2 regions of the Massilia scottii genome follow, and region 2 is predicted to be linked to the other one. Evidence: riboswitches for the same ligand, from Rfam matches in the RefSeq annotation. Region 2 holds a riboswitch; the other holds the start of a gene.
What was found. A riboswitch is a leader RNA that binds a small molecule or an ion and turns the genes downstream of it on or off. The one in region 2 is predicted to bind thiamine pyrophosphate.
Positions count from the first base shown of each region.

Region 1 (15,131 bases), on a different contig from region 2:
GCGCCATCGTCGTGGTCGGCGCGCTGGGACTGACGACGCTGGCCGGCTGGCTCGACCGCCGCGACGGACTGGTGCATGTGGCTGGCGCAAGCCGCGCGGTCGCGGCGCACTGAGCGCGGGCGTGCGGCCAGAGCCTGCGGGCGTACAACCACCGGCTGCCCGCGCGCGACTACAGGCTGCCAGCCTGCGGCCACAGGCATCGGGCTGCGACAGAACCCGCCGCCTGTGCCGTGTCGCCCATCACCCGACCGGCGTACTCCCCCGCACTCAGCGGTCGAGTTCGGGGTAATGCCGAAAAATGCCGTCTTCGTTAAACGCAATCCTCCGCTTCGAGGCAAGGTAGGCGGCAATATTCGGCCGCTGTGCCACATGGTCGTGCAGCGCGACCAGCCCGGGATAGTCCGGTTCCAGCCGCTTCATTGCCTTGGGAAACGCATAGCGCAAGCCCTCCATCACCTGGAACATGGACAAATCCGCGTAGGACAGGCGCGAGCCCACCAAAAACCCGCCGCGGCGCTTGGGCTGCTGCAGCACACCCTCAAAGTAAGACAAGAACTTGGGGATCCGGTTCCCGATAAAGTCGGAGGCGCGGCGTTTGGCTTCCTTTTTCTGATCCTCGTAATACAGCGACACGCCGACAGGATGATGGGTGTCGTGCGCTTCGTTGACGAGATCGGCAATGGTCAGCTGCAACTGATGCACCCACAAGCGGCCCGCTTCGGCGCGCGGCGCGAGGCCATGGCGGGCGCCGAGGTACAGCAGGATGTTCGCGGTCTGGCCGATGGTCAGCGCGCCGGCGGTGAGAAAAGGCGGCGCGAACGAAGGCGTGGCCTGGGCCGCAAGGGCGGCGGCGACCTTGTCGGCGCCATTTTTCTGGCGTCCCACGTCGACATACGCGGCGCCGGCTTCCTCCAGCGCCAGGCGGATGAATTCGCCGCGTCCCTGGATCGTCGGCCAGTAATAAAGTTCGTACGTCATCGTGCCTCCCATGCATGGATCGGTCGAGGGATGATTATGGCCCATCCGCCGTTTTCGCCCGCCTCCCGCAAGAATCCCGTGCTTGAGCGATAATCTCCCACCACCCGTTTGCCCATACAAGGAACCACCGTGCTCAACTTCGACTTCTACAATCCGACGCAGATCCTGTTCGGCCAGGGCCAGATCGCCGCCATCGCCAAACAGATCCCCGCGTCCGCGCGCGTGCTGCTCGTCTACGGAGGCGGCAGCATCAAACAAAACGGCGTCTACGACGAAGTGCTGGCCGCCCTGGCCGGCTTCACCGTCACCGAATTCGCCGGCATCGAACCGAACCCCAGCTACGAAACGCTGATGCGCGCCATCGCCCAGGTCAAGGCCGAGAAAATCGACTTCCTGCTCGCCGTCGGCGGCGGATCGGTCATCGACGGCACCAAGTTCATCGCCGCCGGCGCCCTGCTCGAAGAGGACCCGTGGACGATCCTCGAAAAACGAGGTAACAATATCGTCGCCGCCATGCCCTTCGGCGCGGTGCTGACCCTGCCCGCGACCGGCTCCGAAATGAACAGCGGCGGCGTCGTTACGCGCAAATCGACGCACGAAAAGTTCTCGTTCATGAGCCGCAAGTGCTTCCCCAAGTTCGCGGTCCTCGACCCGAGCAAAACCTATTCGCTGCCCACGCGCCAGGTCGGCAACGGCGTGGTGGACGCCTTTGCGCACGTGATGGAGCAGTACATGACCTACCCGGTCGGTGCCAAGGTCCAGGACCGCTTTGCCGAAGGCCTGCTGCTCACGCTCATCGAAGAAGGCCCGCAGGCACTGGCCAATCCCGACGATTACGACGTACGCGCCAACGTCATGTGGTGCGCCACGCTCGCCTTGAATGGCCTGATCGGCGCCGGCGTGCCGCAGGACTGGGCAACTCACATGATCGGCCACGAGCTGACCGCCCTGCATAATCTCGACCATGCCCAGACGCTCGCCATCGTATTACCGAGCATGCTGCGCGTGCGCAAGGAGGGCAAGCGCGCCAAACTGCTGCAGTTCGCCGAACGCGTGTGGAATCTGTCCGGTGGCGATGAAGATACCCGCATCGAAGCGGCCATCACCCGCACCGAGGAATTCTTCGAGCAGATGGGCGTGAAAACGCGCCTGGGCGACTACGGCCTTGGCGCCAAGGACCTCGACGGCATCTTGAACGCCCTTGAAGCGCACCGCATGGTCAAACTCGGCGAACAGCGCGACGTCACGCCCGACGTGAGCCGCAAAGTGCTGGAAATGAGCCTGTAACACCGGCGTCAGGCACGCCGCACACGCTGGCACGGGCCCCCTCCGCCCGTGCCAGCTGTGATAAAATCGACATTCGCTAGGGGTCCTGGAATTCACTTTCCGGGTGAGAGATACCCTCCGTACCTGATCTGGATAATGCCAGCGAAGGAAAGCGCAAAGTAGTCCCCTCCTTTGTTTGCTCCCCCGTTGGCTCCGGCTTTTTCAAGCAACGCACCGCACGCCGGCGCGTAATACGAGCACACTATGTCATCGCCAAAATTCAAGCAGTCCGTCATCGCCCTGTCCATCGTGCAGGCGTTCGCCTTTTCCGTTCACGCGCAAACGACCTCGCAGTCGATGCCGGAAGTCGTCGTCACCGGCGCCAAGCAGATCGCCGCCGACCGCGCCAGCGTGGCCGGTTTCTCCGACACGCCGCTGCTGTACACGCCGGCGACGGTGATGTCGATCAGCCGCGAGCAGATGCAGGACTACAGCATCCGCAACAGCACCGACGCCATGAAGTTCGACGCCAGCGTCAGCGATTCGTACAACGCCGTCGGCTACGCCGAGCAGTTCTCGATCCGCGGCTTCGCGCTCAATAACGGCGCGAGCTACCGCAAGGATGGCATCGCCATCTCGGGCGACACCCAGATCCCGCTCGAAAACAAGGAGCGCATCGAGATCCTCAAGGGCTTGTCCGGCCTGCAGGCTGGCGTGACCGCGCCGGGCGGCATCGTCAACTACGCGCTCAAGCGCCCGACCGACACGCCACTGCGCTCGGTCACCGTGGAAGCGCGCGAGCGCGGTACCGTGTACGGCGCGGTGGACCTGGGCGGCCGCTTCAACGACAAGCGCTTCGGCTACCGCGTCAACGCCGCCGGCGAGCGCCTGCGCTCCTACGTCAAGGGTGCGGACGGCGAGCGCTCCTTCGTGTCGGGCGCGTTCGACTGGCAGATTTCGCCCCAGGCGCTGCTGCAGCTCGACATGGACTACCAGAAGAAATCGCAGATCACCGCGCCCGGCTACCAGCTCATTCGCGGCGTCGCGCTGCCGGCCAATATTTCGGCCAAGACCTTGCTCAATGAGCAGCCGTGGACCAAGCCGGTCGACACCCGCACCAGCAATATCGGCCTGCGCTTCGAGTATCTGATCAATGACGCCTGGCGCACCACCATTACCGCCAACAAGCATGAATTCAAGCGCGACGACTTCACTGCATTCCCTTACGGATGCAGTAACGAAGGCGAGGGTTTCTATCCGGGCTACTGCTCGAACGGCGACTACGACGTGTACGACTACCAGAGCGTGGGCGAACGCAAGTCGCCGCTCGGCGCGCAAGCCCTGTTGCAGGGTAAGTTCGCCACCGGCGCAATCGGCCACGAACTGACCATCGGCGCGACTTATCTTGAACGCAGCGACAAGGCCGGCGAATACGTGTACGACTACGTCGGCTTCAGCAATATCTACAACAACCTGATCGTGCCGCCGGTGGATGCGAGCCGCACGACCGGGCCGCTCACGGAGCGCCTGAACGACCATGAACGCGGCTTTGTGGTGCAGGACATCCTGTCGCTGAGCGCGCAGTTCAAGCTGCACACCGGCTTGCGCTATGCCGCCATCAAGCGCAATGCAAGCACCGACACCAGCTTCCTGCTGCCGAACGTCGCGCTGGTGTACAACCCGACGCCCGACTGGACGATCTACGGCTCGCTGGCGCACGGAATGGAACACGGCGGCGTGGCGCCCAAGCGCACCACCAATCAATTCGCGTCGCTCGAACCGAGCCGCTCGAAACAGGTGGAATTTGGCGTCAAGGCGATGGTCAACGAGGCGCTCAGCATGTCGGCGTCGGTGTTCAGCATCGAAAAAGGGCTGGAATACACCAACGCGGCCAATACGTTCGTGCGCAGCGGCGAACAAAAACACAGCGGGCTGGAACTGGCTGCCCAGGGCAAGGCCGGCAAGGATGTGAAGTACAGCGTCTCGCTGATGGCGCTGGACACGCAGCAGGAAGGTACCGGCACCGCGTCGCTGGACGGCAAGCGCGTGACCAACGTACCGAAGTTCAAGACGGCGACGGTGCTGGAATATGCAGTGCCGGCGATCGCAGGCTTGAAGGTGAACGGCATGTGGCAGTACACCGGCAAAAAGGCGTTCGACATCGAGAACAAGACGATGGTGCCGGGTTACAGCGTGTTCAATCTGGGCACCGCGTACGCGACGCGTATCGCCGGTATGTCGACGACGGTACGTGCGACGGTCGACAACGTGGCGGACAAGTTCTACTGGCGCGATGTGACGCAGGAACTGGGCGGATATCTGCTGCCGGGTGCCCCGCGTACGGTGCGGGTGTCGGCGCAGTTTGATTTTTAAGTAAGCCCAACAACCGTCGTTCCTGGCACTGCCAGAAACGACGGCGAAGAGTTAGCGGAACGCGGTGAGTAACCGTACCGCCTGCACCATCCGCTCTTCCAGGCTACCTGTGACAAGCGAATACCTGATCCCCCGCTCATCGAGCATCTGAACCACCTGCTCGTGAATCGTCTGGCGCACCGCCTCCGATTCGCGCTGCAGCCCATCCGCTTCCCAAGGCCCATCGGGCGCCGTCACGAGCGTTATCGCATACGCGTGGCGCTGCTCCAGCAACGACAACTGCGCATCCACCCTGTTCCAGTACCAGCGGCTGTAAATGGCCGTCATCAGCGGCGTGGTATCGCAGAACAGAAAACGGCTGGCTTGCCGAGCCGCCGCGTCTTCGCGCGCCATCTGGGTCTGCGCAATCGAAAACTGGTCGCTCTCTTGCGGCACGCGGCCGCTGGTATCGACAAATTCGCGCAGGTACTCGGGCACCCACACGGTACCGAAGTGCGCCGCCAGCGCCGCGGCCAGCGTCGATTTTCCAGACGATTCCGCGCCCAGGATGGCAACCCGCAGCACCTGCGTCATTGCTTGCCGTCCGCAATGCGCACCCAGGCGCGCCATCCGAACCACGCCATCACGACAAACGCCGCATACAGCACCGCCGTCGCATGCAGGTCCTTGTGGATGTACAGGCCGACATACAGCACGTCGACCACGATCCACACGATCCAGTTTTCAACCTTCTTGCGCGATAAAAGCAGCTGGCCGAGCAGGCTGCCCGCCGTCAGGAAACCGTCGATGTGCGGCACGTCGGTGTCGGTGTACCTGTACAGCGCGTAGCCGATCACGGCGTACAGCACCAGCCAGCCGGCGATACCGCCAATCCAGCCGAGGCGGCTCGACCGCGTCGCCACCAGCGGAGCATGCTGCTCGCCGCCATACAGCCACTGATACCAGCCCCACACCGACACGGCGATGAACACGCCTTGCAGGCCCATGTCGCCATACAGGCGCGCGTTGAAGAAGACGATGCCGTAGACGGCCGACGAGGCGATGGCGAACAGCCACGCCCAGTGAATCTGGCGGATATTGAGCGCGACGGTGATGACCGACAGGACCAGCGCTGTCAGTTCGATCGGTGTAGTGGCCAGGCCAAGCAGGACAAAGGATTCGTTCATACGGAGGGAGTGGCGGAAAGTGGCGCAATTGTAGCGTATGCGCCGCTTTCCAAAAGGTGGGGACGCCGCCCCCACCTCGACCGCATTTATTTGCGCGGGTACTTGATGGTCATTTCCTTGAGCAGGTTGTCGGCATGGTCGACTTCCTTCATCACCCACAGCATGTAGCGGATGTCCACGTGAATGGCGCGGGTGATGTCGCTGTCGAAGTACCAGTCCTTGGTCACCGATTCATAGGTCGAATCGAAGTTCAGGCCAACCAGTTCGCCGCGCTTGTTCATCACTGCGGAACCGGAATTGCCGCCCGTGGTATCGGCACTGGACAGGAAATTGACCGGCACCGTATTCAGCACCGGGTCCTTGAAAACGCCGTAACGCTTTTCCTTGACCGCGTCCAGCAGCGGCTTCGGTGCGTTGAACGGCTCGGCCGCGGTGTGCTTCTCGACGATCCCTTCGACGGTCGTGAACGGCCCCTTGACGATGCCGTCGCGCGGCGAGTACGGCGCCACCGTGCCGAAGGTCACGCGCAGGGTCGAATTGGCGTCGGCGTAGACCGGCTTGCCTTGCGATTTCTTCCATGCGATCACGGCCGACATGTACTGAGGGATGATGCGTTCGAGATTGCCGTCGATTTCCTTGCGGCGGTTTTCCAGCGCCATGGTCACGTCGTGCAGCTTGACGGCCAGCTCGATGAAGGCGTCGTCCGACTTGGCAAACGCCGCCGCATCCTTGCCGATCCAGCCCAGGCGCTTGGCGGTGTCGCCCAGCTCCGACTGTTTGTACAGCGCGCCGACGGCGCCAGGTGCCGGCAGAAGCGCGTCCAGGCCTTGCGGATGCATCTTCGCGGCCAGCTTCTGGTAGCGCTGCAGGCCGGCGGCAAAGCGCGCCTCGTCCACGCTGCCCACGTACGATTGCTCAAGGCGGGTCAGGCGCGCCTTGATGAACGACAGGTCGCGCTCCTGGTAGCCGGTTTCGCGCTTGGCGTCGGGCTTGGCCGCTTCCAGCGCCAGGCGGTAAACCGTGCGCGCGCTCTTCAGCAGGTCGCTGTTTCCGGCGACCGACCAGGCGAATTCCTGTTCCGACAGCGCCATGTCGGCAGCGATGGCGGCGTCCAGGTCGGCCAGCAGCGTTGGCGACACGCCCTGCTGGTTACCCGGCTTGTTGAACCAGGCGCGGAATTCGGCGTCCTGCACATCCTTGATCGCGGCGATGTCCTTGCGCGCGAAGCCATCGAGCAGGCCCTGGGTTTTCTTGAGCACGTTATTGATGCTCTTGACCACGCTGGCGTAGCGCACGTCGTGGGCGGCGCTGCCCTTGGTGGCGGCGGCGATGACGGCCAGGTCGGCCTGCATTTCGGCCACGCGCACCGGGAAATTGGCGTCACGCGCGAACCGGATCTCGGACGGCAGCTTGTAGCGGCTGGTGCGGCCCGGATAGCCGGCCAGCAGGATCGGATCGCCGTTCTTCAGGCCTTCGGCCGAGACGACCAGGAAGTCCTTCGACTTGTACGGCACATTGTCCGGTGACGGATCGGCCGGACGGCCATCCTTGCCGACGTAGGCGCGCAGGAAGGCGTAGTCGCCGGTCTGGCGCGGCCACTCGAAGTTATCGACGTCGCCGCCGAAATTGCCGATCATGTCCGACGGCGCGTACACCAGGCGCACATCGCGGATCATCAGCTGGCGGATGCGGTAGTACTCAAGGCCGCGGTGAAAGCTCGGTACCGAGCAGCGGTAAGCTTTGTCGGTCTCGCATTCGGCGGTCAGGGCCTTGATGCGGTTCTGGACTTCTTCGTTGCGCTCGCGCCCGGACATCGACGGCGACAGGCCCTTGAGCACGCGGTCGGTGACGTTTTCGACTTTTTCGGTGACGTAGACCAGGGTATTCGGGCCGCCCGGCAGTTCGGCGTCGCGCGTCTTGGCGAGGAAGCCGTTGACGATGTAGTTCTTGTCGGCGGTCGAATTGCGCTGGATGGCGCCGTAGGCGCAGTGGTGGTTGGTGACCACCAGTCCATCGCCGGACACGAACGAGGCCGAGCAGCCGCCCAGCGACACGATGGCGCTCATGGGGTGCTTGGACAGGTCGGCGAGCTTCTCGGCAGGGATGGTGATGCCGATGCGTTTCAGTTCCGACGACAGTTGCGGAAGCTGGTATGGCTGCCACTGGCCTTCATCGGCATTCGCGGTAGCGAATACGCCGAGCAGGGCGACGGGTAAGGCGATGGATTTCAACAAGATATACCCCAGAAGATAAAAGCAAGCGGGGAGTATATCGCTGATGCAAAGCGGTGGAAATGATTTTGTCGGGGGCGTATTGACGGACGGCGCGCCGGGAGCGAATGGTCGCCGGCGGGGCGGCGGCATCTTCAAAGTCCTGCGTTACAATCAATAGTTAATAAATAATTACCCTCGCTCCATGCCTACACCGCCTATCCTCATCAGAAACCCCATGAAAGCAGCGGGCGAGCCACCCGATCTGCTGGTGCTTCATCACGGCCAGGTGCGCCAGCCTGTCCCCGCCCTGTTGCAGGTGCTCGGTAAATTTTGCGACGACGGCGACGGCGGCGCCATCGTGGCGGCAGTCGCTGTCGACGGGCGCCATGGCTACCTTAACGCCAGCGGGGACTGGATCGTCGAACCCACCTTGAAAGACGCGCGTTCGTTCGGCAGCGATGGACTGGCGCGCTTTTGCGACCAGGGCCTGTGGGGCTACCGCGACCTGAAGGGCGCCGTGGTCATCGCGGCCCAGTACGAAAAGGCGGAAGCGTTCAATTTCGGCCTGGCCGCCGTCATGATCGGCAACCGTCAATGGCGCTACATCGATACCAGCGGGCAGTTCGCGTTCGACGGCATCCTGCCCCATGCCGGGCCGTTCACTGCAGCCGGCCTGGCCGTGGCATGCGGCTCGACCTACAAATGCGGCTACATCGACCGCAGCGGCGCGTGGGCGATCGCGCCGCGCTTCGAGTGGCCGGCGCCGTTTTCGCCGCTCGGTGTGGCCCCGGCCACCGAGAACGGCGAGCTGTATGGCATCATCAATCAGCAGGGCGAATGGGTGCTGGCGCCCTGCCACAGCCAAATCGACGCCTTCAACGACGATGGTCTGGCCTACTTCCAGGCTGGCCGGAATCACGAAGGCTACCTCGATGCGAGCGGCGTTCCGGTCATCCGCGACATGTACAAGCTGTCGCCGACCATGTGCAGCGGCATCGTTGTGCTGAACAACCTCAGATACGTGACTGCGCGCGGCCCGCTGGCATTCGACGCTACCCTGGACTGGTTCGGCGACTTCAACCCGCACGGCTTCGCGCTTGCGCGCGCCCGTGACGCGGCGCGGGGACCAGTGTGGGGCATCGCACGCGCGGATGCGACCTTCGCGATGGCGCCAGCCGACATGCTTGAACCGCTGACGGACAAGGACCACAACATCGCCGGATCACAGGCCGACACGCCACTGGTCGCTTTCCTCGCACGCGACGGCAGCATCGCCATGCTCGACCGCGATGCCCGCGTCATGTTCCGCCTGCGCGCTCAAACAGGCCCCAACGGCAGCTACGCGGCGCTGTACGACGATGCGGACCGCCTGCTGTGGCAAGGCCCGCCGTGCGCCACGCTGCAACTGCCGCAGCCCTACTTCTGCGCGTACGCTGAGGCGCTGCTGGTCGAAGTGCGCTCCGTCGACGGGCTGGTCCCGTATGCCGAAACGATGGTCGCGGCAACCAATGCCAAACTTCACAACATCGGCGCGCTGCTGCAAGCCGTGGAAAACGGCGAAGAGGAGACAGAAGACGCTTACGCCTACACCACCGGCAACGACGACGTCTTCAACCAGGACGACGACCCCGACGCCGGTGCCAGGCTGGCACGATCGCTGCGCACCAGGCGCCGCATCTTTCGCTCCTACCTCGACGAGGGCGAGAACATGCGTTTTGAATTCCTCAATGACGAGCGCCACGACATGATGACGGCGATGTACGCGCGCTGCGTGGCGCGCCTGGCCGCGCATTTCGGCCCGCCCTCGCTCGATCCCGACTACGCTGGCGCCGCACCGGCGCCGGACACGCAAGCCTGGCGTATCGGGCAACTGTGGCTGGGAATCTGGGCCGACAGCGAGTATGGCGACGGCGACTCATGGCAGCACATCTGGCTCGTCTGCGCACCATCCCGGGAAGCGCTGGAGTCGGCGTTGGCAAGCCACCGCGCGCCCTGAGCGCCCACTATCACCGCCCAATCGACTGAAACATGCGACATATGATTACCCAGCCTACCCTCATCCGAAACTACATGATGCGACCAACCGACGAGTGGAACGAACTGCTCGTGCTTCACGATGGGCAGGTCCACGTCGCGTCCCCCGGACTGCTGCAAGTATTCGGGCCATTTCTTGATGACGACGCAGGAGGGACCATTGTCGCCGCGATGGCCGTCAACGGCATGTACGGTTATCTGAACGCCAAAGGCGAATGGGTGGTGGCGCCGACACTCGAATATGCGCTTCCGTTCAGCGAAGGACTATCGCATTTCTGCGAAGATGGCTTATGGGGATACCGGAACCTGAGCGGAAAGGTCGCCGTCCCGGCTCAGTTCATGCGGGTGGAACCGTTCCGGCAAGGCCTGGCCGCCGTTCAGATGGGACGAAACAAATGGCGCTACATCGACATGAGCGGTCAATTCGCTTTCGACGCCAGCTTCGGCCTCGCCAACTCGTTCAGCGTGGTCGGCCTCGCCGCCGCGCGCGGCACCTCCAGCAAATACGGCTACATCGACCGCACTGGCGCCTGGGCGATCGCGCCGCGCTTTGCATTGCCGTACGCGTTCGCGCCGGCAGGCGTGGCGCCGGCGACCGAGAAAAACAACAAGTATGGCCTCATCAACCAGCAAGGCAAATGGGTTCTTGAGCCGTCCTACGAGCAAATCCACGACTTCAATGACGACAATCTTGCCTTCTGCAGGGAGTCGTACAACCATGACGGCTATCTCGACACGCATGGTGTGCTCGTCATTCGCGACATGGACCGCTTGTCGCAAACCATGCAGTGCGGGATTGCCGTCGATTCCCATCACACGTGCATGACCGCGCAAGGCGCGCTGGCATTCGACGCTTCCCTGGACTGGTGCGACCAGTTCAACGCCGACGGCTTCGCGGTCGCGCATCTGCGCAGTGCAACGCAAGCGCCTGCATGGGGTATCGCGCGCACCGACGGCACCTTCGTCGCGACGCCCGCCGACGTCATCGAACCGCTCAAGGTTCAGCATGCGCATGTCGTTCCGTCGGAAGCAAATACACCGCTGGTCGCCTTCCTGGCGAGCGACACGCGCGTCGCCCGGCCGGACGGCGCCCCTCCCGCCAGGAGCATCGCCCTGATCGACCGCGACGCGCGCATCGCCTACCGCTGGTATTCCGAGCCCTGCCCCGAGGGCAAATACCCCGCGCTGTACGACGGCGCCGGCCAACTGCTGTGGAAAGGCGCGCCGAACGACGTGCTGCATGCGCCGACGTTCTTCTTCTCCGCGTCCGCCGATTCCCTCCTCACTGAGCTCGGGAAATTCGACGATCTGACCGGGCTGGCCGAATCGATGGTGCAGGCATCCGAGGACAAACTGCACAATATCGATGGGTTGTTGCAGATGCTGGCAAGCGGCGAGGACGAAGAAACCATCGACAACAACAATAACGATGACTTCGAGGAGTATGACGATAGCCTCAGCAACGAAGAGCAGCTGGCGAAGTTGTTACGTACGCGACACCGCATCTTCCGCTCCTATCTCGACGAGGACGAAAACGCCCGCTATGAGTTTCTCGCCGCCGAACGGCAAGCGCTGATGGAAGCGATGCATGCGCGCTGCGTGGCACGCCTGACGCAGCGTTTCGGCTCGCCGGAGCGCGACCCCGATTACGCCGGCGAAGCTGCCACGCCCGACACCGTGGCGTGGTGTATCCAGCTTGCCCAACCGATGGCAGGACCAGAATCGGCGCGGCCGGAATCGAACCAGCTCTGGCTGGGAATTTCCACCCAGGTCGGCTATGGCGACGGCGACGTATGGCACCACATCTGGCTGGCTTGCGCACCGTCGAAAGAGACGCTGGAAGCAGCTCTAGCCGACCGCGACCTGGCCTACCGCGTTGACGACGACGATGACGGCGATCACGCACCAGACACTGGCAACTGGCCGGCGCGCGTACGCGCGTCGCCTGAAACCATACTTACCATGCCCGAGGAACTGATCGACGACCCAATCGCCGATGCCGCCATCGAGTCCGACCTCCGCGCTTACCCGTTCCTGCCGCCGCGTTTGCAAACCGCCGCACGGCTGGAAGCACTGATTCGGCGTGACGCATCGGCTGCAGCGAACATCCCGCCGGTGGCCATGACCGCCGACGGCCTGGCCCTGGCGCGCTCGCTATATGCCGGCAACCCCGAATGGAAGTACTACGACGCGCGCAATTCGGCCATCCCCACCGAGCTTGATCATGCGTGCCTGGACCATATCTGGGGCTGCCTGCTCGACGAGAAAACGTGCGAGACCGCCTTGTTCAACGATGCGAATATCCGCCATGTGCCGTGGTGGCTGCACAGCGAGAAGATCGCCGGCATGGCGCTGGCCGCGAACATCAACAACCTCTATTTTATTGCCCGTTCGGCGATCACGCCTGAACTTGCCGAGTACGTGTCCAGCCGGGGCAACCCGAAGCTGATCGCACGCATCCCGCCCGCGCTGCTGACGGAGGAGCTGTGCGCGCGGGCGGTTCTGAAGAACGAAGACGCGTTTGCCACAGTGCCCGATGCGCTCAGGGAGGCAGTGGCCAACGCGCTTATCGCGCGCGATGCGGAAGCGGCGGACGGCACCGGAAGCCGCTGGCATGCCTTGCGCGCCTGGACACATCTGGCAAACGGTGATCGCGATGCAGCGATCGCCGATGCCCAGCACGCGATCAGTCACACCGACTCCCCGGTGCACATGCACTACGTGCTTGCCAGCGCCTGGCGCGACAAAGGCGATCTTCAGCGCGCCGCGCTGGAAGCGGCCAAGGTGCTGTCGCTATGGGACGACTACGTTCCCCGGTTCGGCCCGGACGCCGACGTCGCCTGGCTGCACGCCCTGGCACAAGGAGCGGCCAGCCAGGCGGACGACGCAACGCTGCTGAAAGAACTGGCGTCGCAGCCGCAGCTGCTCGCAACCATCCCGGGACGACGCATCACTCGCGCCATGGTCGGCGCAGCCGTTGGCATCGATCCGCAAGCCGTGCGCTTTGTGCCGCGACGCCTGATGACGACGGCGCTCTACGAACTGGCGTACAGGGAAGGCTGCAAGCAGTTCGGGCAGCTTCCGCCGTCGGTCATGAGCGAGGCGTTTTGTCTCTCCGCCGTGAACGAGCAAGGCTACGAACTGAAACATGTGCCGCCGGAGCTGCGCACGCTCGCTCTGTGCATCGCATCGGTGCGCGAACGCAGCTGGGTCATCGACGACGTGCCGGCGCCGCTGCGTGAAGCCGTCCTTGGCGCACCCGCCTTGCCGTCCGTCTGAACAATCACTTACACGAAAGCGGTCCGCACATGATCGAGCAGCCGATCCTGATCCGAAATTACATGCACGCCCCAAGTGAAGAGCCCTACCTGCTGGTAGTTAACCACGGCCGCGTAACACAGCCCGTTCCCGCCCTGAAGCGCGTCCTGGGCGCGTTCCACGACAATGGCCAGGGCGGCGGCATCGCGGCGGCGCAGGCCACAGATGGCCACTATGGCTACCTCGATACGCACGGCGCATGGGTGGTCGAGCCGACGCTCGACAACGCGCGTACCTTCGGCGAAAATGGCCTGGCACGCTTTCGCAGCGATGGGCGATGGGGTTATCTCGACCTGACAGGAAACACCGTCATCGCGCCGCAGTACGAAGCCGCACTGGCGTTTTGCGCAGGCTTGGCGGCTGTACGGACGGCCGCCAACAAATGGGCCTACATCGACACCAGCGGCAAACCAGCCTTCAAGGGCACCTTCCGCGAAGCGCATAGCTTCAGCGCCGCCGGCCTTGCCGCGGCGAGCATCAAGCGCGACCTGTTCGGCTACATCGACACCAGCGGCGCCTGGGCTATCGCACCGCGCTTCGCAAGCGCCCTGGCATTCGACGCCCAGGGCGTGGCGCCGGCCTCGGAAGACGGTGAGCTGTTTGGGCTGATCGGCCTGCGGGGAGAGTGGATCTTGCAGCCTTGCCACCGGAAGATCGGCCAATTCAATGCCGACGGCCTGGCCTACTGCGAAGAAGCCGGCGAGCGCTGGGACGATGGCGGCTATATCAACGCGCGCGGCGAGCACGTGATCCGCCACAAACGGCGCCTGTCTCCGAGCATGTCGTGCGGGTTCGCGGTGGAAGCCGACGGCGCGTACGTCGACGCGCAAGGGACTCTGGACTTTGGCGTGTACGTCAGCTGGGCACATCGTTTCAACCAGTTCGGCTTCGGCATCGCGCGCTTCGCCGGCGTCGAACGAACACCGCAGGGCGCCGTCGATCTGCCGCCCGTGTGGGCCATTGCCAGGGACGACGCAAGCATTGCCATGCTGCCCGCCGACGTGCTCGAACCGGTAACGGATGACGACTGCATGGTTGTATCGGCCGAGGCGAACACGCCCCTGGCTGCCTTCATCGCCAGCGACAGGAGCGTCGCCCTGCTCGACCGCGACGCGCGCGTGGCGTACCGCCTGCGCGCCGAGCAGGGGCCTCAAGGCCGCCATGCGGCACTGTACGATGCCGCTGGTGCCCTTCTCTGGCAAGGTGCGCCACATGCGGCGCAGCACATGCTCCATCCGTTTTTCTCGGTATCCGCCGACGCGCTGCTCGAAGAGATCGATAGCGTGGACGATCTGATCACGTTCGCCCAAGCGATGATGCTGAAGACGGAAGAAAAACTGCACAATATCGACGCCCTGCTGCAAGCGCCCGATGGCCCCGGGGAGGACGAAGATGAAGGTGAAGGTGAAGACGAAGACGAGGATGAAGACGAGGATGACGACGAGGACGATGACCTCGACAGCGACGAAAAGCTGGCAAAATCGGTCAGCACGTCCCGCCGCATTTATCAGTCCTACGTGGACGGCCACGTGAACGCCGTGTACGAATTCCTCAGTTTCGAGCGCGAGCGGATGTCCGAAGCGATGTACGCACGCTGCGTGGAGCGCCTGGTTGCGCACTTTGGCCCGGCCGACCCGGCCCCCGACATTCCGGACGGCTCGCCAGTGGCCGGCCTGCCCGGGTGGCAGGTCGCATTGCGCCAGCCGATTGCCGGTCCGGATGCGACCCGGCCCGAATCGAACCAGTTATGGCTGTCCATCGAACTGGAAAGCGACAATGGCGA
Region 1 is NZ_JAVCWM010000008.1:38,076-53,206, forward strand. Features, by position in the region: gene RBA41_RS12945 (MFS transporter) at 1-113, shown strand, start outside; gene RBA41_RS12950 (glutathione S-transferase) at 268-978, opposite strand; gene RBA41_RS12955 (iron-containing alcohol dehydrogenase) at 1,108-2,265, shown strand; TPP riboswitch at 2,334-2,432, shown strand; gene RBA41_RS12960 (TonB-dependent siderophore receptor) at 2,509-4,617, shown strand; gene RBA41_RS12965 (AAA family ATPase) at 4,669-5,190, opposite strand; gene pnuC (nicotinamide riboside transporter PnuC) at 5,187-5,783, opposite strand; gene RBA41_RS12975 (S46 family peptidase) at 5,870-8,017, opposite strand; gene RBA41_RS12980 (WG repeat-containing protein) at 8,232-9,992, shown strand; gene RBA41_RS12985 (WG repeat-containing protein) at 10,067-13,309, shown strand; gene RBA41_RS12990 (WG repeat-containing protein) at 13,372-15,131, shown strand, end outside.
Region 1: linked by a shared signal. The riboswitch ahead of RBA41_RS12960 (TonB-dependent siderophore receptor) and the one ahead of thiC (phosphomethylpyrimidine synthase ThiC) in region 2 are both predicted to bind thiamine pyrophosphate.

Region 2 (15,131 bases):
CGCCGCAGCTGGCACCGCAGGTGCTTATTCGGCAGGTGGCATAACAGGTGATGTAGCAGGCACTGCCGGTGCATCCGCAGAGGGCGGCGGCCCTGTCTTGCAGGGCAGTGGCATCGGCGATGAACGCTTGCGGATCAATGGCCCCGATCGCGCGCCGCGTTGCCTCGTCGAGGTAGGTCAGCGATCCCAACGCGGCATCGGGATCGGACAGGAAGGTATGAAACAGTTGCGCGTCGCCGCGCAAGTCGCCGACGAGTCGGGCGAGAGTCGTTCTGTCCATGGCGGGCTCCTTGGTGAAGCGGCGGGACGCCGAAAGCAATGTGAGGCGCCGGACCGGCGTGACGCCTCACATTGCTGCGCTAATGCGTGCGCGGATCAACGGCTCCAAGGGTTGGCCGGATTGATGATGACGCCACCGAGATCGGTGAAATTGGTGGTGTAGCCGCAGCTTTCGCCGCAGGTGTTGTCGCAACTGCTCGAACAGGTGTTGCCGCAGCGTGCCAGCTCGCTCCGGATGCCCGAGAAATAGTTCACCCCGGGGGCGGCAATCGCCGCCTCGGCGGTCAGGTTGGTGGTGTAGCCGCAACTGCCGCCACAGGTGTTGTCGCAGCTGCTCGAACAGGTATTGCCGCAGCGCTGAAGCACGCCCAGTGCGCTGGCAATGAGGGCTGCCGGATCCTGGCCCACCAGGGCACCTTTCGCCCGGCGGTCAAGGTCGGCGACCTGGTCTATCACTTTTTCCGGGCTGAAAATCAATTGATGGAAAAACGCGGGATCGGCTTTTGCCTTCGCGACCAGATCATGAAATACTTTGGGATCCATTTGAAACCTCCACAAGAAGAAGCACAACGTGGAACATGGGGTGCTAGCTGCATGGCTACGGGTGAAACGACACCCCGGGGAAGTTCAATATAGTTCCGCGACAGGACTCAATGCATGATCGGCGTCAGGCCGGACCTTATGGCGCGCCAAGGAGGCGCCAGCTTGCTGGGGGGAAGCGCAAGTGTGCGCCGGCAAGGCGGCGCGGACGGGAGCGGCAACGGGCAGGCCCGCTGCCGATGAGCAACATGGCATGGCGCCGCTTGCGCAAAGGCGGTAGCGGCGGTAGCGGCGTCAGTACAGCACGACCGAGCGGATCGACTCGCCGCTCTTCATCAGGTCGAAGCCTTCGTTGATGCGTTCGAGCGGCAGGCGGTGCGTGATCAGGTCGTCGATATTGATCTTGCCTTCCATGTACCAGTCGACGATCTTGGGCACGTCGGTGCGCCCGCGCGCGCCGCCGAACGCGGAGCCTTTCCATACACGGCCCGTGACCAGCTGGAACGGACGGGTCGAAATCTCCTGCCCCGCCGCCGCCACGCCGATGATGATCGACTGGCCCCAGCCCTTGTGCGACGATTCGAGCGACTGGCGCATGGTGGTCACGTTGCCGATGCATTCGAAGCTGTAGTCCGACCCGCCGTCGGTCAGCTGGATGATCGTGTCGACCACGTTTTCCACCTTGGACGGATTGATGAAGTGGGTCATGCCGAACTTGCGCGCCATCGCTTCGCGCTCGGGGTTCAGGTCCACGCCGATGATCTTGTCGGCGCCGACCATTTTCGCCGCCTGGATCACGTTCAGGCCGATGCCGCCCAGGCCGAACACCACCACGTTGGCGCCCGCTTCCACCTTGGCCGTAAACAACACCGCGCCCACGCCGGTGGTGACGCCGCAGCCGATGTAGCAGATCTTGTCGAACGGCGCGTCCGAGCGCACCTTGGCCAGCGCGATCTCGGGCACCACGATGTAGTTCGAGAAGGTCGATGTGCCCATGTAGTGGAAAATCGGCTTGCCGTCGATCGAGAAGCGGCTGGTCGCATCGGGCATCAGGCCGCGCCCCTGGGTCGAGCGGATCGACTGGCACAGATTGGTTTTTTGCGACAGGCAGAATTTGCACTGGCGGCATTCGGGGGTGTACAGCGGGATGACGTGGTCGTCCTTGCTCAGGCTCTTCACGCCAGGGCCCACGTCGACCACCACGCCGGCGCCTTCGTGTCCGAGAATGGCGGGGAAAATCCCCTCCGGATCGGCGCCCGACAGCGTGTAGTAATCGGTGTGGCAGATGCCGGTGGCCTTGATTTCGACCAGCACCTCGCCCTCGCGCGGGCCTGCCAGGTCGACTTCTTCAATCGTCAGCGGCTGGCCCGCCTTCCATGCAATCGCTGCCTTGGTTTTCATGTTGTTCCTGTCCCTCAGATGATCGGATCGCGCCGCGCGGGCGCACTTCCGCCATCATATCAAGCTGGAACCAAGCGTGCATCTTCCGTTCAAGCCGCGGCAAGCGCGTGCTGCTCCCACAGCGAGTGCAGCTGGCCGGTCAGGCGCAGCGGCATCAGGGGCTTGGGAATGACTCCGATCGCCCCCGCCTCGGCATAGCGCCGCACGTCCGCCTCCGATGTCAGGCCGGTCACGAACAGTGCCGGCGTCTCGGCCAGGTGCGGCATGCGGCGCAGCATGGCCAGGGTGGCGAGGCCGTCCAGTTCGGGCATCATCACGTCCAGCAAAATCAGGTCGGGCTTGAAATCCATGGCGGTGAGCAGCGCTTCGCGCCCGGAGCCGCAGTCGCGCACCTCGAATTTGCCGATCACCTCCAGCACCAGCTTGGCCGTGGTGCGCACGTGCAGGTCGTCTTCGACGTACAGGATGGTCTTGAGGCCGTTGTTCATGCCGGTGACCATGCCTAGTCCCCCGCCGTCATGCCGGGCGCAATCCCGAGCATGGTCGAAATGGTGCTCCACAGCTGGCGCGGCGAGGTCCATGGCTTGGGCAGGAAGGCGCGCACCGGGTCGCGCGCGTCGGGCAGGCGCGCCGAGTACACCAGCAGGGGCGTCGTCAGCAGCTCGGGCAGCAGCGCGCGGCCGTCGCCGTCGGACAGGCCGGGATCGAGCACCACCAGCGAATACAGTTGCGTGCCGAGCAGGTGGCGTGCCTCGGCGATGGTGGTCACGTGAGTCACGCGCGCTTCCGGCTGCAACAGGGTGGCCAGCACCAGCGCGGTCTTTTCATCGCTGTCGATATGCAGCACGCGCGGCACATTGCGAGCGCAGCCCTCATGGTCGCCCGGGCCGGCATCGCTCGCGCAGCCGAGCACCAGCGCCGCGTCCATCAAGGGCGCGGTCACGCGCGGTGCCTCGGCGTCCAGGGGGATAAAGGCGAAACCGACCTCGCGCCGCCGCGGGGTGTGGGAAAACAAGGTGCGGCGCTCTTTGGCGACCACTTGCGGGCCAGCGTCGGAAATGCAGAGTTTGTAATTAGCGGTCGCTTTCATGACGACCTCCTTTCTGAACCGTTTCGATCGACATCCTGCATCGCACGGCGCGGCAATAGCGCAAGCGTGGCGACATCAGGGGAACAATCGGCGGAGCTGGGCCGAAAACATCTATCGGCCGCAGGGGAAAGGCGGCGCTGAACAGGGGCGGACAGGAGCGGGTCAGGGCTCAGTCGCGCTACAAACTATGTGAAGAAATGCAAGTCACAGCACCAAGTGTAGCAAAGTTTTGCTCTACGGGAACAGTGTGCAAGATTTTTATTTTGAAAGCGTCCGCAACACGCAACGCCTTCGCGTCGCATCACTTCGATTTGAGACGACTGGCAAAACCGGCATGCAAACTGTTCAACGTTTCTTCGGCGGCCAGCAACTGGTCCGCCACTTCGTTGATCTTGCGCCGGCTCGAACGCGCATGGTCGCGCAGCACCTCGAAGGCGGTGTTGCGGTCGGTCTGGAATTTGCCCATCAACAAGCCCACGGCCAGGCTGGTTTCGCGTCCGGCGGCCAGGGCGGCGTTCAGGTTCAGTTCCGTGCGGCGCAGCTGGCGGATATCGTCGGCGCGCGCAAGACCCGCCTCGAAGGCTGGCATCAGGCGCTCGGCGTCGACCGGCTTGACCAGGTAGCCGAGCGCGCCGTAGGCGGCTGCCTGCTTGCTCGATTCGCTGTCGCCGATGGCCGACAGGAACATGAACGGCACCGTGGTGTGGGTCTTGAGGTGGTGCGCCAGTTCCAGCCCGGTCATGCCGGGCATGGTGATGTCGAGCAGCGCCATGTCCGGCTCGCCCGCGACGATCTGCTGCAGCGCTTCTTCGCCGGACGACGCGGTCACCGTGTCGTAGCCGGCATGGCCGATGACTTCATTGAGAAACTGCAGGAGCAGCGGATCGTCGTCGACGATGAGGATGCGGCGTTTCGCGACAGGGGCGGAAGTTGGCACGGAAGTCCTTTTACGCTATGGGGAAGTGTAAAAAGATTATACGGCCCCGGTCACGTTCGCGCACGTTTTCCGCTGCGCGCCGAACAAGGCATCGAACTGGCGCGCGCTAGCGCCCGGATCGGCGCTGCCATAGACCGATGTAATCGCCGCCACCATGTCGGCGCCGCGTTCGACCAGCGGCACGGCGTTGCGCGGCGTCATGCCGCCGATGACGACCAGCGGCAGCGCGATCTGGCTGCGCGCTTCCAGCAAAATATCCGGCGCGGTGGTGAAGCTGTAGCGCTTGACCGGCGATGGATAGAAGCCGCCGAAGGCCGCGTAGGTGGCGCCATCGCGTTCGGCCGCGCGCGCCAGTTCCAGGTCGCCGTAGCAGGAGGCGCCGACGATCTTGCCGGGTCCCAGGGCGGCGCGCACCTGCGCCACGGAGGCGTCGGTGCCGCCCACGTGCACGCCGTCGGCGCCCAAGGTCAGGCACAGGTCGAGGTGGTCGTTGATGACCAGCGGACGGCCGTAGCGGCGGCACAGCGCCAGCAACGCCGCACCCTGGCGCCGGCGCAGATCCGGGCTGGCGTCCTTGTGGCGGTACTGGACCAGCGCCACTCCGCCATCGAGGGCGGCGCGGGTGCAGTCGAGCAGGCGTTCGGTATCGTCCCAGTTGGGGGTGACCAGGTAAAGTCCGCGCATGGGGAGTGTCGCTTTCAGTGTCATAGTAAGGAAGGTAGGCGCCGTGGAATGCGCTGCCCGGGGCCGATCGCGAACGATTGCGCCAGGCTTTGATGGGTATAGGACTGGCCGCGTTCGAGGGCGTCAGACATCGATTCGCCCAGCGCCAGGCGGGCGGCAATCGCCGCCGCCAGGGTGCAGCCGCTGCCATGGAATTCGCCGGGCAGGCGCGGCCAGCGCCATTCCTGTTCGTGCCCTTCGCTGCGCCAGCGGTTGACGACATCGGGACCCTCGCCATGGCCGCCGGTGACCAGCAAATGCGGGCACGCCACCCGGCCAAGGGCGGCCGCTTCGCGCAGGTTCGGCACCACCAGCGTGGCCACGGCCAGCAGGGGCATGAGCGCCGCCAGGGCGTCGCCGCGCGCCAGCGCATCGCCATGGCCGCTGGCCAGCACCGGGTCGAGCACCACCGGCAGCGAGGGAATCCGCTGGCGCAGCTGCACGATCAGCGCGGCAATCGCCTCGGCGTTGGCGCGGTTGCCGGGGATGCCGAGTTTGACGGCTTTGACCTCGACCGTGTCGATCAGTGCCTGCGCCTGGCGCGTGAGCAGGGCGCAATCGACCGGCACCACGTCGTGGACGCGGTTATGGTCCTGCACCGTCAGCGCGGTGACCACCGGCAGCGCGTGCGCACCCTGGGCCGCGATCGCGGTCAGGTCGGCGGCGATGCCGGCGCCGCCCGACGGATCGAGTCCGGCGAACACCAGCACCGTCGGCATGAACGCACCCTGCCCTGTCACGCGACTTTGCCGGCCACCGGCGAGGACGGCACGGCGGCGAAGCGCTTGGGCATGCGTCCGGCCAAAAAGGCTTCGCGCCCGGCCTGCACCGCCAGGCGCATGGCGCCGGCCATGCGCACCGGATCGCGCGCGCCGGCAATGGCGCTGTTCATCAACACGCCGTCGCAGCCCAGTTCCATGGCAATCGCCGCGTCCGACGCGGTGCCCACGCCGGCGTCGACCAGCACCGGCACCTTGGCCTGCTCGATGATCAGGGACAGGTTCCAGGGATTGAGAATCCCCATGCCCGAGCCGATCAGGGACGCCAGCGGCATCACCGCCACGCAGCCGATTTCCTCCAGCAGGCGCGCCTGGATCGGATCGTCGCTGCAGTAGACCATGACGTCGAAGCCGTCCCTGACCAGCGCTTCGGCCGCGATCAGCGTTTCGGGCATGTGCGGGAACAGGGTCTTTTCGTCGCCCAGCACTTCGAGCTTGACCAGATTGCGTCCGCCCAGCAGCTCGCGCGCCATCTGCAGGGTGTACACCGCGTCTTTCGCGTTGTAGCAGCCGGCCGTGTTGGGCAGGATCGTGTACTGGTCGGGCGGCAGCACGTCCAGCAGGCTGGGAGCGTTGCGGTCCTGGCCGATATTCACGCGGCGGATCGCCACGGTGACGATGTCGGCCTGCGCGGCGTCGGTCGCCTCGCGCGTTTGCGCCAGGTCGCGGTATTTGCCGCTGCCGACCAGCAGGCGCGAACGGTAGGTTTTGCCTGCGATGGTGAGGACGTCGTTGCCGTCCCCGTTGTTATCGTTCATGTTCATTGTCGATTCCTTATCTGTCAGCCGCCGCCGATGGCGCGCACGATCTCGATTTTGTCCAGCGCCAGCACCGCGCGTTGCGGCCATTGCTGGCGCGGCACCACCTGGCGGTTGACCGCCAGCGCCATGGCCTGCCCGGGCGGCAGGCCAAGTTCCTCGACCAGGTCGAGCAAGGAGGCGCCCGGCGCCACGCGCCGTGCCTCGCCATTCACCTCGATCTCGATCACGGTCACACCTTTTTATAGAGCTCACCGCCCTGGCGCACGAATTCGATGGCTTTCACTTCCATCCCCTGGCGCAGCGCGCTTTGCTCGCTCACGTTCATGGTGGCGGCGTAGTCGCGTACTTCCTGGGTGATCTTCATCGAGCAGAAATGCGGTCCGCACATCGAGCAGAAATGCGCCACCTTGGCCGAATCCTTCGGTAAGGTCTCGTCGTGGAATTCGCGCGCCTTGTCCGGATCGAGGCCCAGGTTGAACTGGTCGTCCCAGCGGAACTCGAAGCGCGCTTTCGACAGCGCGTTGTCGCGGATCTGCGCGCCCGGATGGCCCTTGGCCAGGTCGGCTGCGTGGGCCGCGATCTTGTAGGTGATGATGCCATCCTTGACATCATCCTTGTTCGGCAGGCCCAGATGTTCCTTGGGCGTGACGTAGCACAGCATGGCGGTGCCGTACCAGCCGATCATGGCCGCGCCGATGCCGGAGGTGATGTGGTCGTAGCCGGGCGCGATGTCGGTCGTCAAAGGTCCCAGGGTGTAGAACGGCGCTTCGCCGCACTGGTCCAGCTGCAGGTCCATGTTCTCTTTAATGAGCTGCATCGGCACGTGGCCCGGGCCTTCGATCATGACCTGCACGTCGTGCTTCCAGGCGACCTGGGTCAGTTCGCCCAGGGTCTTCAGTTCGGCCAGCTGGGCTTCGTCGTTGGCGTCGTAGATCGAACCGGGACGCAGGCCGTCGCCCAGGCTGAACGAGACGTCGTAAGCCTTCATGATGGCGCAGATGTCTTCGAAGTGCGTGTACAGGAACGATTCCTTGTGATGCGCGAGGCACCACTTGGCCATGATCGAGCCGCCGCGCGAGACGATGCCGGTCAGGCGCGAGGCCGTCATCGGCACGTAGCGCAGCAGCACGCCGGCGTGGATGGTGAAGTAATCGACGCCTTGCTCGGCCTGTTCGATCAGGGTGTCGCGGAAGATTTCCCAGGTCAGGTCCTCGGCCTTGCCGTTGACCTTTTCCAGCGCCTGGTAAATCGGCACGGTGCCGATCGGTACCGGGCTGTTACGGATGATCCATTCGCGCGTTTCGTGAATGTGCTTGCCGGTCGACAGATCCATGACGTTGTCGGCGCCCCAGCGGATCGCCCAGGTCATTTTTTCGACTTCCTCGCCGATCGACGAGGTCACGGCCGAATTGCCGATGTTGGCGTTGATCTTGACCAGGAAATTACGGCCGATGATCATCGGCTCGACTTCCGGATGGTTGATGTTGGCCGGGATGATGGCGCGTCCGCGCGCGATTTCCTCGCGCACGAATTCGGCGGTGATGGTGTCCGGGATGCTGGCGCCGAACGACTGGCCCGGATGCTGGCGGCCCAGCAGCTGGGCGCTGCGCTTGCCCATCGGGCCGGACGCTTCGAGCTCCTGCAAGTACTCCTGGCGGCGCAGGTTTTCGCGGATCGCCACGTATTCCATTTCGGGCGTGATGATGCCGCGGCGCGCGTAGTGCATCTGCGTCACGTTGGCGCCGGCCAGTGCGCGGCGCGGGGTGCGCTGCAGCTGGAAGCGCAGCGCGGCCAGCGCCGGATCGTCCAGGCGCGCCTGGCCGTAGGCCGAGCTGGGGCCGGCCAGTTCCTCGGTGTCGCCGCGCTCCAGAATCCACGGCAGGCGCGGGGTACCGAGGCCAGAGCGGATGTCGATCTGCGCTTCCGGATCGGTGTACGGGCCGGACGTGTCATATATATACACGGGCGGATTCGGTTCGGCGCCGAACGAGGCGGCGGTATCGGACTGGCTGACGGCGCGCATCGGCACGCGCAGGTCGGCGCGGCTGCCCTGGGCATAGACTTTGCGGGAATTCGGGAAAGGCGCGATGGCGGCTTCGTCCACCGTGGCGGTGGCCGAATCGAATTTGAGCGGGGTTTTAAGCGGTGCGTTCATGTGGCTCCATTGCGTGCAGGAGCCAGCAAAGGAGTAGGAGCGGCCGGGATGGCAGCCGTGACGGCGCATCCATGGAACTCACTGGCTTCCCTTCGCTGGCATTATCCAGATCAGGTTCAGAGGGTGTTTCTCACCCGCGCGTCGCTCAGCGACTTGCAGGACCCCTAGCGTGTGCCGCCTTGCGGCAGCGAGCGTCATTATACCTGTTGATCGGCCGGACAAGATGGCTTTTTCGGCACGTCCGGCGCAGTGATCTGCCACAAGACCCGCGCGCACCGGAGTGGGACACTGAACAATCGTGGAGCGCGGATGGCATGCCTGACACGATTGCCGTTCCGGCCACATGATTGCAGTGTGAGGCGCAAAACAATATCACCAATTCTCACATCCGGCAGTGAGCGCACGGCAGGAATCGTGATTTTCGGTACAAAACAACAGTTGCATGACGCGCAAAACAACTTGTTTGATTGCTCTAATCGTTTCCCAATACACTTAATTTCTGGTCCCATGGGCACGCCAGTCACCAACGCCTGCGGCACCTTTGAAACGATCATTCCGGAGAACTGCCATGATGCATACCAAGCCTGAAATGTCCCCCATCGCCAGCGCGGTCAAACTATTGTTGGCCACCGTCGCAGTCGGCGTCGTCACGCATGCGTCCGCGGCGGCGGACACGACCCGCGTGATCGTCGCGTTCAAGCCGGGCAAGGCGGCCATCGTCAAGGCGGCGGTGTCGGGCGCTCACGGTGCGGTCAAGCACGAGATCCACGGCATGAATGCGATGGCGATCGAGGTGCCGGCCCAGGCCCTGAACGGACTGCTGCGCAATCCGAACGTCGAGTACATCGAGGAAGACGTGGTGCGCAAGGCGTTTGCCCTGACGTCGGCGTCGACCGGCACGCCCTACGCGACCGGCCAGCTGGTGCCCTACGGGATCAAGCTGGTGCAGGCCGACCTGCTGCCGGACGCGAACGCCGCCAACCGCAAGGTATGCATCATCGATTCCGGCTACGACCGCGCCCACGAAGACCTGAGCGCCAACAGCGTCGCCGGCGAATACGATGCCGGCACCGGCAACTGGTACACCGACGAAAACCATCATGGCACGCACGTGGCGGGCACGGTCGCGGCCATCAACAACAGCGGCACCGGCGTGGTGGGCGTGAACGCCAACCGGCTTTTGAAACTGCACATCGTGAAGGTGTTCGGCGCCGCTGGCTGGGCCTATTCCTCGTCCCTGGCGACGGCCGCCAACAAGTGCGGCAGCGCCGGCGCCAACGTGATCAGCATGTCGCTCGGCGGCGGGCGTGCCAGCAAGACCGAGCAGCGCGCCTTCGATGCGCTGGCCGCCAAGGGTGTGCTCAGCATCGCCGCGGCGGGCAACGATGGCAACACGGTGATCTCCTACCCGGCCGGCTACAGCAGCGTGATGATGGTCGGCGCGCTGGACGAGAACAAGGCCTGGGCCAGCTTCTCGCAGTACAACAGCAAGGTCGAAATTTCCGGCCCTGGCGTGGGCGTACTCTCGACCGTACCGATGAACAGCGGCTCAACGCCGTCGCTGACCGTGGGCGCCACCGTGTATGCGCCAGGGTCGATGGACGGCTCGCCCGTGAAAACGGCCAGCGCGCCGCTGGCCGACTTCGGCCTGGGCGACAAGGTCAACGCCGCCGTCTCGGGCAAGGTGTGCCTGATCGCGCGCGGCAGCATCGATTTCGCCACCAAGGTCGCCAACTGCCAGAACAGCGGGGGCGTGGGCGCGGTCGTGTACAACAACGTGGCCGGCGCCTTTACCGGCACGGTCGGCACGGCCACGCTCATTCCATCGGTGTCGGCATCAAGCACCGAGGGCGCGCAGCTCAAGACCCAGCTGGGCCAGAGCGCCACGGTGGCGGTCAAGCCGGCCAGCTACGCCTACTTCGACGGCACCTCGATGGCGACCCCGCACGTGTCGGCGGTGGCGGCGCTGGTGTGGAGCTACTTCCCGACCTGCAGCGGCGCCCAGATCCGCACCTCGCTCGGCAAGAGCGCGCTCGACCTGGGCACGGCGGGACGCGACACCAGGTACGGCTTTGGCCTGGTGCAGGCAAAGGCCGCCTACGACCGCATCAAGTTGATGGGTTGCGGGAATTGATCTGACGCCGGACCTTGCGGAGATGGTACGCTGATAGACTTTTGTTTATCCGGGGCGCCTGGCGCCCCTACCATCTCCGGGCAAGTATGACGAAAAAGATTTTGCTGTTAAGCGTTTCCGCCGGCGCCGGCCATATGCGCGCGGCCGAAGCGATCCGCGCCCACGCGGCGGCGGCGCCGGGCGGCATCGAGGCCACCCACCTGGACGTGATGGATTACGTGACGTCCGGCTTTCGCAAGATGTACACCGAGTTCTATCTGAAGCTGGTCAACAAGGCGCCGGCGCTGTGGGGCTACCTGTACCAGGCCAGCAACGATGCGCGCCCGGACAGCACCATGCAGCAGTTGCGGCGCGGCCTGGAGCGCCTCAACACGCGCGCGCTGATGCAGGCCATCGAGGATGCCCGGCCGGACGCCATCGTCTGCACCCACTTCCTGCCGGCCGAGATTCTGGCGCGCGCGATCCGCAAGCGCGGCTTCACCTGCCCGGTGTGGGTGCAGGTGACCGACTTCGACCTGCACCGCATGTGGGTGCACGAGAACATGGCCGGCTACTTCGCCGGCAACGAGGAAGTCGCCTACCGCATGCGGCGCTGCGGCATTGCGCCGGAACGCATCCACGTGACCGGCATTCCGATCATGCCGGCCTTCGGGCAGGTGCCGGAACGCGCCGCCTGCGCGCGCGATTTCGGACTCGACCCGGACACCACCACCTTCTTGCTGATGGGCGGCGGCGCGGGCCTGGGCAGCCTGGAGACGGTGGCCGAACGCCTGCTGAGCCTCGAAGGTACCTTCCAGCTGATCGTCTTGGCCGGTAAGAACGCCAAGGCACTGGCCGCGCTCAAGCTGCTCGAAGCGCGCTTTCCGGGACGCCTGCTGGCGCAGGGCTTTACCAATCACGTGGAGCGCCTGATGGCCTGCGCCGACCTGGTGATCACCAAGCCGGGCGGGCTGACAAGTTCGGAATGCCTGGCCATGGGCCTGCCGATGATCGTCAATTCGCCGATTCCGGGGCAGGAGGAGCGCAACGCCGACTACCTGCTCGAACAGGGCGTGGCACTCAAGGCGGTCGATGGCCCGACGCTGGAATACCGCATCGCCCATCTGCTGGCGCATCCCGGCCAGCTGGCCGCCATGGGCGAACGTGCGCGTGCGCTGGGCCGCCCGCATGCGGCCGGCGCTGTCCTGGCCCAGGTGCTGGGGCAGCCGGCATGAGCGCACGCGGACCGGTTGCCATGAACGCCACCTATTTGACCAACACCGTGACCAACATCGAAAAAAGCCTCATGACCACGACCAGACTATTCTTGTGCGCGGCGCTGTCCGCCGCCTGCGCCGGCGCTTACGCGGACCCCGGCATCGACACCGCCAAACTGACCGAGACGGTGGTCTCCCTCGCCGACGTCAGCAAGCCCGGCCAGCCCGGCAAGGCCTTCATGGCCGCCACCATCATCAACGCCCCCGTGCCGAAGCTGTGCGCGATGATCCAGGATTACGCGGCCTACCCGAGCTTCATGCCCAACGTCGAGAAGGTGGCGGTGCTGCGCAAGGATGACGCGGCGCAGGTCGACATGACGCTCAAGCTCCCGCTCGGGAAGGTCAAGAAGTACCGCCTGCGCATGGAGCCGAAGGTGACCGCCTATCATTGCCAGCTGTCGTGGAAAATGCTGCCCTGGGAAGGCGTGAAGGCCGAGGAAGCGATCGCCGACACCACCGGTTTCTGGCTGCTGGCACCGAACGCCGCGGACAAAACCAAGACCGTCGTCAAGTACATGGTGTACACCGATCCGGGTCCGGTGCCGATGGGACTGGGCTGGATCGTCGACAGCATGAGCCGTGGCAGCATGCCCAAGACCCTGGAAGCGCTGCGCCAGCGCGCCGCGGCGCAATAACTGTCCGCGGCCAGGCCGGCCGGTATTCCCGGCTGCGGCCTGGCGGCAGTCCTCTATAATGAACGTTTTCGCAAAAATACACGACAAACCATGGAATTAGACAAATCTTTCGAGCCCGCCGACATTGAACGATACTGGCGCGCGGAGTGGGAAAAACGCGGCTACTTCGCCGCGACCACCGACGCCGACAAGCCGTCGTTTTGCATCCAGCTGCCGCCGCCGAACGTCACCGGCACCCTGCACATGGGCCATGCGTTCAACCAGACCATCATGGATGGCCTGACCCGCTACTACCGCATGCGCGGCTTCAATACCGCCTGGGTCCCGGGCACCGACCATGCCGGCATCGCCACCCAGATCGTGGTGGAGCGCCAGCTCGACGCGCAGAAAATCTCGCGCCATGACCTGGGCCGCGAAAAGTTCGTCGAAAAAGTCTGGGAATGGAAAGAGAAGTCGGGGAACATCATCACCGGCCAGATGCGCCGCATGGGTACCTCGCCCGACTGGTCGCGCGAATACTTCACGATGGACGAACCGCGCTCGAAAGTTGTCACCGACGTCTTCGTGCGTCTGTTCGAGCAGGGCCTGATCTACCGCGGCAAGCGCCTGGTGAACTGGGACCCGAAACTGGGCACCGCCGTGTCGGACCTGGAAGTGGTGTCGGAAGAAGAAGACGGCTCGATGTGGTACATCCGCTATCCGTTCGCGGACGGCAGCGGCCACCTGACGGTGGCCACCACGCGTCCTGAAACGCTGCTCGGCGACGTCGCCGTGGCGGTCGATCCGACCGACGAGCGTTACGAGGCGCTGGTCGGCAAGATGCTCAAGCTGCCGCTGACGGAGCGCGAAATCCCGATCATCGCCGACGAATACGTCGACAAGGCCTTCGGCACCGGCTGCGTGAAGATCACCCCGGCGCACGACCTGAACGATTATGCGGTCGGCCAGCGCCACAAGCTGCCGATGATCTGCGTGATGACGCTCGACGCCAAGATGAACGAAGAAGCGCCCGAGGCTTACCGTGGCCTGGACCGTTTCGTGGCGCGCAAGAAGATCGTGGCCGACCTCGATGCGCAAGGGCTGCTGCAGGAAGTCAAGCCGCACAAGCTGATGGTGCCGCGCGGCGACCGTACCGGCGTGGTCATCGAGCCGATGCTGACCGACCAGTGGTTTGTCGCCATGACCAAGCCGGCGCCGGAAGGCACTTTCTTCCCGGGTAAATCGATCGCCGAAGTGGCGCTCGACAAAGTCGCCCAGGGCGAGATCAAGTTCGTGCCGGAGAACTGGAACACCACCTACAACCAGTGGCTCAACAACATCCAGGACTGGTGCATCTCGCGCCAGCTGTGGTGGGGCCACCAGATTCCGGCGTGGTACGACGACGCCGGCAATATCTTTGTCGCCAAGACCGAGGAAGAAGCCAAGGCCAAGGCGCTGGCGGCCGGCGTGACGGCGCCGCTGCGCCGCGACGACGACGTGCTCGATACCTGGTTCTCGTCGGCGCTGGTGCCCTTCTCCACCATGGGCTGGCCGGAAGAGACGGTCGACCTGAAGACCTTCCTGCCGTCGTCGGTGCTGGTGACGGGCTTCGACATCATCTTCTTCTGGGTTGCGCGCATGGTCATGATGACCGCGCACTTCACCGGCAAGGTGCCGTTCGAGACCGTGTACGTGCATGGCCTGGTGCGCGATTCGACCGGCCAGAAAATGTCCAAATCGAAGGGCAACACGCTCGACCCGATCGATCTGATCGACGGCATCGACGTCGAAGCGCTGGTCGAGAAGCGCACCACCGGCTTGATGAATCCGCGCGACGCCGAAAAGATCGCCAAAGCCACGCGCAAGGAATTCCCGGAAGGGATCGCGGCCTACGGTACCGATGCGGTGCGCTTCACGATGGCCAGCTACGCTTCGCTGGGCCGCAACATCAATTTCGATCTGGGCCGCGCCGAGGGCTACCGCAACTTCAACAACAAGCTGTGGAACGCCACCCGCTTCGTGCTGATGAACACCCAGGACAAGGATTGCAGCGTGCCGGCCGATGCCGACCTGTCGCAGGGCGACCGCTGGATTCTGTCGACCATGCAGCGCGCCGAAATGGAAGTGATCAAGGGCTTCGACGACTACCGGTTCGATAACATCGCCTCGGCCATCCACAAGTTCGTGTGGTACGACTACTGCGACTGGTACCTGGAAATGGCCAAGGTACAGATCCAGCACGGCAGCGAAGGCCAGCAGCGCGCCACCCGCAATACGCTGCTGCGCGTGCTGGAAGTGATCCTGCGCCTGGCGCATCCGATCATCCCGTTCGTGACCGAAACGCTGTGGCAGACCGTCGCGCCGCTGGCGGGCAAGCAGCTCAACCCGGCCGGCGACTCGATCATGGTGCAGCCGTATCCGCAAGCTAATCCCGCGCTCATCGACGAGCGCGCGGAAGAGTG
Region 2 is NZ_JAVCWM010000006.1:237,568-252,698, forward strand. Features, by position in the region: gene RBA41_RS10580 (hypothetical protein) at 1-280, opposite strand, end outside; gene RBA41_RS10585 (hypothetical protein) at 376-822, opposite strand; gene RBA41_RS10590 (S-(hydroxymethyl)glutathione dehydrogenase/class III alcohol dehydrogenase) at 1,114-2,220, opposite strand; gene RBA41_RS10595 (response regulator) at 2,310-2,708, opposite strand; gene RBA41_RS10600 (DNA-binding transcriptional response regulator) at 2,723-3,310, opposite strand; gene RBA41_RS10605 (ANTAR domain-containing response regulator) at 3,612-4,247, opposite strand; gene thiE (thiamine phosphate synthase) at 4,284-4,931, opposite strand; gene thiD (bifunctional hydroxymethylpyrimidine kinase/phosphomethylpyrimidine kinase) at 4,952-5,689, opposite strand; gene RBA41_RS10620 (thiazole synthase) at 5,707-6,513, opposite strand; gene thiS (sulfur carrier protein ThiS) at 6,531-6,737, opposite strand; gene thiC (phosphomethylpyrimidine synthase ThiC) at 6,740-8,665, opposite strand; TPP riboswitch at 8,736-8,841, opposite strand; gene RBA41_RS10635 (S8 family serine peptidase) at 9,234-10,799, shown strand; gene RBA41_RS10640 (MGDG synthase family glycosyltransferase) at 10,886-12,013, shown strand; gene RBA41_RS10645 (SRPBCC family protein) at 12,010-12,690, shown strand; gene RBA41_RS10650 (valine--tRNA ligase) at 12,781-15,131, shown strand, end outside.